Regions from separate parts of the Ensifer sp. B1-9 genome, predicted to be linked through region 2. Evidence: riboswitches for the same ligand, from Rfam matches in the RefSeq annotation. Region 2 holds a riboswitch; the other holds the start of a gene.
The links. Region 2 has a riboswitch for glycine ahead of gcvT (glycine cleavage system aminomethyltransferase GcvT). Riboswitches for the same ligand answer to the same signal wherever they lie in the genome.
Positions count from the first base shown of each region.

Region 1: another riboswitch for glycine. It lies ahead of ACQ5BM_RS29405 (D-amino acid dehydrogenase); the one in region 2 lies ahead of gcvT (glycine cleavage system aminomethyltransferase GcvT).

Region 1 covers NZ_JBCHVG010000019.1:6,276-11,223, reverse strand. The annotation lists gene ACQ5BM_RS29410 (LLM class flavin-dependent oxidoreductase) at 67-1,173, opposite strand; gene ACQ5BM_RS29405 (D-amino acid dehydrogenase) at 1,404-2,654, opposite strand; glycine riboswitch at 2,781-2,870, opposite strand; gene ACQ5BM_RS29400 (D-2-hydroxyacid dehydrogenase) at 2,956-3,966, shown strand; gene ACQ5BM_RS29395 (GlcG/HbpS family heme-binding protein) at 3,984-4,409, shown strand; gene ACQ5BM_RS29390 (riboflavin kinase) at 4,476-4,948, shown strand, end outside.
Region 2 covers NZ_JBCHVG010000011.1:59,245-64,192, reverse strand. The annotation lists gene gcvP (aminomethyl-transferring glycine dehydrogenase) at 1-1,405, opposite strand, end outside; gene gcvH (glycine cleavage system protein GcvH) at 1,405-1,767, opposite strand; gene gcvT (glycine cleavage system aminomethyltransferase GcvT) at 1,784-2,923, opposite strand; glycine riboswitch at 3,065-3,152, opposite strand; gene ACQ5BM_RS20910 (hypothetical protein) at 3,375-3,764, shown strand; gene ACQ5BM_RS20905 (DUF1775 domain-containing protein) at 3,860-4,846, shown strand; gene ACQ5BM_RS20900 (hypothetical protein) at 4,869-4,948, opposite strand, start outside.

The DNA of each region.
Region 1 (4,948 bases), on a different contig from region 2:
ATTCCCGCATATGGTTTCTTGTACTTGGCCACGCGGGGTTTCCCGCGTGGCGATCGATCGAGCTTCTTATTCGGCCGCGGCAAGCGTGCCGACGTGCTGGCGCAGTTTGGGCATGACCTCAGTGGCAAGCAGTTCCATCGAACGCTTGTGCAGTGCGGGGCGGTCCCAGTCCTTCTGGGTCATCATCAACGAGCCGAACGGACCGCCAACGTCGTCAACAAAGGCGACGAGCTTATCGAGGACGGTCTTCGGCGAGCCAGACATGACCATCCAGTCCAGGCAGTTCTGAACAGTAATGTCCTCATCGAGCGTGTTCATCGATGGCTTGAGGACGCCCAGAAGCTTGAAGGCTTTCATATCCTCGACGATGTATTCGTAGTACCAACGGTACGACGAAGCATCCTCGGCCAGATAGTCAGCCGCTTCCTGGTCGCTGTCGGTTACGAGGAGAGAGCGTGCAATACGCCACTTGTTGCGGTCGGGCCGGCGCCCGGCCTTTTCGCAGCCGACGAGGTACTGGTCCCAGTGGGTCTTGACGTTGGCAACCGGCGTGAAGTTGGCGGATACGATGCTCCAGCCATTTTCGCCGGCTTGGCGAGCGCTGCTTGAGGACGGGCTCATGACCGAGATGGCCAACTCAGGGAAGGGTTGCTGGTACGGTTTCAGCATGGGGCCGAAGCCAAGGCTCGGGATGAGCGTGTTTTCGATTACCACATCCCAATACTTGCCCTTGATGTTGTAAGGCGGATCCTGGGACCAGATCTGATGCATGATCTTGATGGATTCAGTCGTCATCTCGGCGCGGTTTTTGTCCTGCGTGCCGAAAAGCTCCATGTCCGTTACGAGGCCACCTGGGCCAACGCCCATGATGAAGCGACCTTCGGAGAGATGGTCGAATTGTGCGATTTGGCCTGCCAGGCGGGCCGGATGATGCTGCGGCAGGTTGAGAACGCCGGTAGCGAATTTGATTTGCTTGGTTGCGTGGATCAGTGTGCCAAAGAACTGAAGCGGGTCTGCAATGGGCTCACAAGAGCAGCTGATGTGCTCGCCGACCCACACTTCTGCGAAGTTAAGGCGATCGGCGAGGATGACAGCTTCACGGTCCTGCTTCAAAAGCTCCGTGAAATTTCGCCGCTGGTCATGCAGTGGCATCATAAATAGACCGAGGTCCATTTGAAGTCTCCTCTTCGAATTCAGATCGGCCTGTCCGATCCTCACGAACTGTAGAGCAAGCGCCGTGCCAACTTCAAAAAACTCTTTAAATCAATGCTTTGGTCCGCTTCGTCGGCGAGTCTCAAATTGTTCGCTAAGTCTCATGTGTGAGATTCGTGGATGAGAAAAGCTTGGGACTGAGACCCCCCAAAACACAAGGGCCGAACTTTCGTTCGGCCCCGGCGATTTTTCTAAGCCGCCCTGCTTTTCGACGGTTTGTGTTTTCGCTCCACGAGCTCGGCGACTATCTCGGCTGTGGCGGCGGAAAGCGTCCACCCGAGGTGTCCGTGACCCGTGTTGTAGAATACGCCCGGCCGAGAGCCGGTTTTAACACGGGGCATCATATTCGGCATCATGGGTCTCAATCCCGCCCATGGCACCACCCTCGAGGTGGACACGTCCGGAAACAGAGTTCTTACCCAACCCACTAGCGGGTTGATACGATCCTGTCGGATGTTGCGGTTTATGCCGTTGAACTCTGCCGTGCCGGCCACTCGGAATCTGTCCGCTCCGAGGCGGCTGGTGACGATTTTGGCCCGGTCATCGAGCAGGCTTACCCAAGGTGCTCCGCGTTGGCTCTGTTCGTCGTCGAGATGTACCGTTATCGAATATCCTTTGACGGGATAAACGTTTATTCGGTCGCCGAGCATGTTGGCGAGCTTTCTACTACCGACACCCGCACATATTACCACGCCGTCAACGGACAGGACATTGATTTCATTGTTCGTTGTGTTCGCCGGCTTCCAGTAAACCTTCGTGGTCTGCCCAGGTTTTACGTCTTCGATTTCGGCGTCGAAAAGGAACTTTACGCCGCGCTTGGCGCAGGCTTCCGCCAATCCGCGCGTAAATTTGTGGATGTCACCTGTCGAGTCCGAAGGGGTAAAGAAGCCTCCGTAAAAATCGCCTACGAGGGCCGGTTCGATCGACTTGATCTCCTCCTTTGTCACCGGGCGGCGGTCTAGGCCCCCGTCGGTCAGCATAGTGTTCACCTTGCTAGCATGATCGAAGCTCGGCTTGTCGTAGTAGACGTGCAGAATACCGCGCTTTTCCAGATCGAAGTTTATCCCCTCGCGCTCGGCGATCTCGAACACGTGTTTGCGTGCGGCGATTGCAAGCCGGGTGGTTTCGACCGTATTCGTCCGGTAGCCGCCAATGTTCCCCATGAATTCGCCCATCCACGAGTACTTGTGCCAGTTGGGGCTGGGATTCATCAGGAGGGGGGCATCGCTTTTGAGCATCCATTTGATGCCTTTCATCACGGTCGACCAGTGGTTCCAGACCTCCGCGTTACTCGCAGAAAGTTGACCGCCATTGGCGAACGACGTTTCCATCGCCGGGTAGCGGTGACGTTCCACAACGGTAACATCGAAGCCGCGGCGGGAAAGGGCGTAAGCGGTCGTCACGCCGGTGATACCAGCGCCGAGTACAGCAATATGGGGCACTCTATCTCTCCAACAGTTGGTGCCGGGACTTCGCCAGTCCCACAGCCCCCAATCTGTCTCTTTACCTGAGAGCTTATCCCCAGTGGGGGTCCCCTTCGGTGGGCGCAAGCGCCTCTCTCCAGATTGTTCAACTGAGCAGTCTCGTTTGCCTGAGAGTTTCCTGGGGGGTTGCTCCTTCGGCGTGGCGTCCAGCGCCATCTCTCCTGCACAGCCTTCGAACACCCTTAGGGTAGGCACAGGACGCAGAAACGCGCAAGCCCTCGATCGAGAAAAGTTTCAAAGTGGCACGAAAGTTGCTTTCATGGAGGTAGCGAGAGACAAGGGTCTGATTATGCGAGATTTTCTGGTTTATGTGGAAAACGGGTTGCCTCCGGAGTCACCGTACTTCGTTTCAGAACTAGCGGTCTTAAACGCACTAGGTCCTCTCGCAGGCGCAGCGAAAATCAGATCCTGCGCTACCAACTTTCCTGACTTCGAGTCTTTGGAACGCGCGCAATACTTTATCGGCTCCGGGTTCGACACCGCGCGCCTGAAAAAGCACGGCAAACAGCTGCGCGTCGTTCACTGCACTAGCGCCGGCGTGGAGAAATATGTGCCTCTTGACTGGCTCCCGAATGGCGCGGTGCTGACGAATAGCAGCGGCGTGCACGCTCGCAAAGGCGGAGCTTTCGGACTTATGACGGTTCTCATGCTGTGCGAAGGAGTGCCGAGGCATATAGAAAACCAGCGGCTCCATCGGTGGGACAACCGTCTGGCGACGGGAATTGAGAACAAAACGATTGTATTTGTCGGTTTCGGCGCATTGGGGTCGGCGATTGCCGACCATCTCCGTCCTCTCGGAGCGAAGATAGTGGCGGTTACGCGATCAGGGGAAGCCGGCTCGCCAGCAGACCAGGTCTTCGCGGTCTCCAATCTTGACAAGGCTTTACCTCTCGCTGACTGCCTTGTTGTCAGCTGCCCGCTTACCACGTCCACCAGAGGACTGATCGGTGAAACGGAGCTTGCGCTCCTAAAACCCGGCGCATCGCTGTTCAATATTGCGCGCGGCCCCGTCGTTGATACGAAGGCGCTCGCAACAGCCCTCGTCGATGGCAGGTTGAGTGGAGCTGCTCTTGATGTCTTCGACCAGGAACCTCTCCCCGCCGATAGCCAACTCTGGGACGTTCCGAACCTTATGATCTTCCCCCACATCTCTTGTGACGACGCGGACGGTTACGTCGATCGTTGCCTATCGATTTTTGCAGACAACGTGCGCAGGGACCTCCAAGGACAGCCCCTGCGCAACCGCGTCGATGCAGTCGCCGGATATTAGAACCAAAGGAGAATGAAATGCCCAAACCCTATCTTGAAACCGTGGTCCTGTCTCACCAGGGCGCGTCCGACGCCCTCGCCGCCGCTGTAGCAAAGGCAGAGCAGATGTCCGTCCCGCAGTGCATCTGCATCGTAGACGCAAGCGGCGAGACAATCGCGAGCCTCCGGATGGACGGCGCGAAATACTTGAGCATGCAGACCGCGAGGGCGAAGGCCCGCACCGCGGCTTCCATCCGCAACAAAACGGGTGGAATGACACCGGAATTTGCTGTCGCCGCTGGTATCGCGACCTCGGGCGGCGTGACGAACCTTCCGGGCGGGCTGCCGATTAAATTCGACGGTAGGCTCGCGGGAGCAATCGGCGTCGGCTCAGGAACGGGCGATCAGGACATTGAGGTCGGAAAAGCCGCGCTGGCAGCGATCGGCGCGGACCCGATCGACTAAGTTCTGAAAACGGCGGGCGGCGATCCTTCGCCGTCCGCCAACGATAGTGGACTATTGGAGGGCGAGATGCTGGCTAGTGAACAAATCGAAGTTTCCGCTGACCACACGTCAGACAGATCACTCTGGCATTCTACGCGAGAGGCGCGAGTGCCACTGAACCGGATTAAGACCATTTCAGATGTCGTCATTCCTGGCGCGCAGCTGGGCAGGACGATCGGCTTCCCGACCGCAAACATGGTCCTGGGCGAGGATGTCGATCTCGAGGCCGGAATCTACGCAGTCCAGTTCATACGTGAATCGGGAGAATGCCACTGGGGCGTAGCGAGCTTCGGAAGGCGGCCCACGGTAGTCGAGAATGGAGAATTGATCCTCGAGACGTACGTGCTCGACTTTGCCGACGACCTCTATGGGGAAACGTGTTCAGTCGGATTCGTGAGATTCCTTCGCCCGGAACTCCGTTTCGAAGGTCTGGAGCCGATGATCGAACAAATCCGCAAGGACGTTGTCCTGGCGAGGAGGGTGCTGGCGTCCGAATGCCC
Region 2 (4,948 bases):
ACTCGCTGGTGCGTAGCAGCGCTTCCGGCAGACGGTAGTCCGGGTCGAACTGCTCGACCTTGAAGTCGCCGCCGAAGGCGCGCCAGACCGCCTCGAGCGTAACCGGGCGCGAACGCTCGTCGAGGCTGATGCCGATCTTGGTGTCGCCGATCTTGCGCAAGTTGACTTCCTCGGCGACCGCGGTCTTGAGGATGATACCCTGCAGCTTGCCGACTTCGACGGTGATCGTGTCGAAGAACACGTCGGGCTCGACGGTGTAGCCGAGCTTTTCGAGGCCCATGGCGAGACGGACGGTCTTCTGGTGAACGCTCTGAGCGATCGCCTTGATGCCCTTCGGGCCGTGGAAGACGGCATACATCGAGGCCATGACGGCGAGCAGCACCTGCGCCGTGCAGATGTTCGACGTCGCCTTTTCGCGGCGAATATGCTGTTCGCGGGTCTGCAGCGACAGCCGGTAGGCGCGGTTGCCGCGCGCATCGACCGATACGCCGACAAGACGGCCGGGCATGGAACGCTTGTGGGCGTCCTTGACCGCCATATAGGCGGCATGCGGACCACCGTAACCGACCGGGACACCGAAACGCTGGGTGCAGCCGATGGCAATGTCTGCGCCCATTTCGCCCGGCGATTTCAGGAGCGCCAGGGCCAACGGATCGGCGGCGACGGTGGCGACCGCCCCGGTCTGGTGCAGACGGGCGATCAGCCCGGTGAAATCATGCACGTGGCCGTATGTGCCCGGGTACTGGAAGATGGCGCCGAAAACGTCGACCGGATCGAGGTCGGTGAACGGATTACCGACGACGATCTGCCAGCCGAGCGGCTCGGCGCGCGTCTTCAAGAGAGCGATCGTCTGCGGGTGGCAGTTCTCGTCGACGAAGAAGGTCTTGGCCTTCGACTTCGAGACGCGCTCGGCCATGGCCATGGCTTCAGCGGCGGCGGTCGCTTCATCGAGCAGCGAAGCATTGGCAACGTCGAGGCCGGTCAGGTCGCAGACCATGGTCTGGTAGTTGAGCAGCGCTTCGAGACGGCCCTGGCTGATTTCCGGCTGGTAGGGCGTATAGGCCGTGTACCAGGCCGGGTTTTCCAGGATGTTGCGCTGGATGACCGGCGGCGTGATCGTGCCATAGTAGCCCTGACCGATCAGCGAGACGAGCTTCTGGTTGCGGTTGGCCGTTTCGCGCATCTTGTCGAGCGCTTCGCGCTCGGTCATCGGCGCACCCCAGGAGAGCGGGGTCTTCTGGCGGATCGACGGCGGGACAGTGTCGTCGATCAATGCATCGAGCGTCGGATAGCCGACGACCTTCAGCATCTCGTCCATTTCGGCCGGCGACGGGCCGATATGACGCCGATTGGCGAAGTCATACGGCTTGTAGTCAGTAAAGGTGAAATCCTTGGGCATGCTCATCAGGCGACGAGCTCCTTATAGGCCGCTTCATCGAGAAGGGCGTCGGCATCGCCGGGATTGGCGAGCTTGAGCTTGAAGAACCAGGCAGCCCCTTGCGGGTCGCTGTTGACCAGCGACGGATCGTCGACGATCGCCTGGTTCACTTCGACGATTTCGCCGTCAAGCGGACAATAGACGTCGGAAGCTGCCTTGACGGACTCGACGGTGGCAGCGGAATCGCCCTTCGAGAAGGTCGAGCCGGTTTCCGGCAGTTCAACGAAGACGAGGTCGCCAAGCTGGCCGGCGGCGTGCTCGGTGATGCCGACGGTCGCGACACCAGCTTCGATCTTCAGCCACTCGTGTTCCTCAGTGAACTTCAACATGTGCGCTCTCTCCTGATCAGCGTTTGTAGGTTTGTTTGACAAAGGGCAGGGCGGCGACCGCGACAGGCAGGTACTTGCCGCGCACTTCCGCAAAAAGGGTGGTGCCGTTTTCGGCGTGGCCGACGTCGACGTAGCCCATGGCAACCGGACCATCGACGGAGGGGCCGAAACCACCCGAGGTCACCTGGCCGACCGAGGTCTTGCCCTCGGCGTCGGCGAAGAGCTTGGCGCCGCCGCGAACCGGCGCGCGTCCCTCCGGCTTCAGCCCGACGCGACGGCGCGAAGCGCCATCGGTCAACTGGCCGAGGATGCGACCGGCGCCCGGGAAGCCGCCTTCGCGGGCGCCACCGGCGCGGCGCGCCTTCTGCATCGCCCATTCGAGCGCTGCTTCCACCGGGGTCGTAGTCGTGTCGATGTCGTTTCCGTAGAGACAAAGGCCGGCTTCGAGGCGCAGCGAATCGCGGGCGCCGAGGCCGATCGGCTTGACGTCGGGATGTTCCAGAAGGCGCTGGCTCACATCGACGGCGGAGGCGACGGGAATGGAGATCTCGAAGCCATCTTCGCCGGTGTAGCCCGAGCGGGAGATAATGCAGGTGACGTCGTGCAGGTCCGCCTCGGCAACGTCCATGAAGCGCATGTCGGAGACATCGGCCCAGAGTTCGCCAAGAACAGCTTCGGCACGCGGCCCCTGAAGCGCGATCAGCGCCCGATCCTCGATCATCGTCACGTCGCAGGTATCGGAAAGGCCTTTCTGCAGCAGGTCGAAGTCGGCGTCCTTGCAGGCGGCGTTGACGACGAGGAACAGATGGTCGCCGCGATTGGTGATCATCAGGTCGTCGAGGATGCCACCTTCGGCATTGGTGAAGAGGCCATAACGCTGGCGTCCTTCGGCGAGGCCGAGCACATCGACCGGTACCAGCTTTTCGAGCGCCAGCGCCGCGTCTTCGATCTTGCCGGACTTCGGCCGGACGATGACCTGGCCCATGTGCGAGACATCGAAGAGACCGGCGGCAACCCGGGTGTGCTGGTGTTCCTTCATCACGCCATCAGGGTACTGCACCGGCATTTCGTAGCCGGCAAAGGGCACCATGCGCGCGCCCAGAGAAAGGTGCAGCGCATGCAGCGGCGTATGTTTCAAATGAGGATTGTCTTCCAAATCCGGCCTCCAGGTCTGGCGCTCTCGCGCCGGCTCACACTTCCGGCGTCAATCGCCGTCGATTCGAGCCCCCTCTGTCCCTTTGCCTGAGATTGTTATCCCTTCGGCGAGCGCAAAAGCGCTTCTCTCCAGAGTCCTACCGGCACCTTGCTGGTCCTTTGGCCTGAGAGTTTCCGGGGCGGTTGCTCCTTCGGCACCGGAGTGAACCGGTTTCTCCCAACAAGATCGTCTCCAGATAACGGCGAAGGCGGGAGCTTGGCAAGGGGGCGGTGTCGCGGTGAAACACATTTTTGTCGCATGACCAAAAGACGCAGCCGAGGCCACTGCGGCAATTCTGCCTTTGCTTTCTTCTCCGGTTGAGGATAACCCAAGATCGATACGAGAGCGGGGATGGGAAAAATCTGTGCGGTTTTCCATCCGCATCCCGCTCTAACCCACAAGAGTCGATCGGATGACAGGGCGCGAAGGCAAATTCGGGATAGCAGTGCGGCTGATCGCCGTATTTGCGCTCGTTTTCCTGACCTTTGCCCACAAGCCGCTCAGCGCCAAGACGCTGACACCGGCCGAGATCGCCGCCTATCAACTGCCTGACGGTACGCTCGCCGAAATCTGCTTCGGCACGGACGGCGTCGACCACCAAAGCGGCAAGGGCCAGTCCATGGCCCCGGTCTGCGAAGCATGCCGTCTTTCGAGCGCGATCCTTCTGCCGGTTCCACCCGTGGAAAGCGTTCGCGCCGATACAGGCACATGGCTCGTTTCGCCCATCCTGATAGAAAACGATGCTGCCCATCAGCATCTGCGCCTCCTGCCGCCTTCGCGCGGGCCGCCGGCGCATTCGTAATCCTCCGCTCGCATCCCATTCAATACGCCGCCGCCAAGCGGCTTGGACCACCGGCAACCGGGCAAGGGCCCGGCGCGTGGTCAGGAGATTACGATATGACAAAGACCAGGATCGCTTCACTTTCGCTCGGCCTTACCCTTGCCGCAAGCGGCATTGCCCACGCGCACGCCACGTTTGAAAACAACACGGCGCCGGTTGAAAGCACCTTCAAGGCGGTGCTGCAGGTGCCGCATGGCTGCGACGGCAAGCCGACGACGGAAGTGCAGATCAAGCTGCCGGAAGGATTTGTCCTCGCTCAACCGCAGCCGAAGCCCGGTTGGGAAATCGAAATCATCAAAGGCGACTACCAGAAGACCTACGACAATCACGGCAAGAAGGTCTCGTCCGGCCCCCTGGAAATCCGCTGGAAGGGCGGCAGCCTGCCGGACGAATATTACGACACCTTCGTCGTCCGCGGCAAAGTATCGGGCTTCGACAAGGAGACCGTGCTTGCATTCCCGACCACGCAGCTTTGCGGGACCGACGGCAAGGTCGTCTGGGACCAGGTCGCTGCCGAGGGCCAGAATGCGCATGACCTGAAGAGCCCGGCGCCGACCGTGACGGTAACGATGGCCGATGCAGCCGATCCCCATGCCGGCCATGGCGGGCATATGGCTGCTGCCGACGGGTCGGCAAAGATTGGCGATCTCGAGATTTCGGGCGGGTCGCTGAAAGCGATGCTGCCCGGCGCCAAGGTCGGTGGCGGCTTCCTGACGATCAAGAATGGGGGGGCAAGCGAAGACCGGCTGGTCGCCGTCGAAAGCCCTGCGGCTGCGCGCGTCGAGATCCACGAGATGAAGATGGAAAACGACGTGATGAAGATGCGCAAGCTCGAGGACGGCGTTGCCTTGCCGGCTGGAGAAACGGTCGAGCTCAAGGCCGGCGGCCTGCACCTGATGTTCATGGACGTGAAGACGCCGTTCAAGGAAGGCGATGCCGTTCCCGTCACGCTCATCTTCGAAAAGGCCGGCAAGGTCGATACAATGTTCCCGGTTGGCTCCGCCAAGGGCGGCGAAGCGGCCGGCGGCCACAAACATCAGTGACCAAGAGTCTGCGACGCGCGCCTCAGGCGGCGTCGCTTTCATCCTGTTGGCCGGCGGGGTCCTCCTGCCGGCCTTCGTCTTCCTGCTCTTCGAAACCATCGT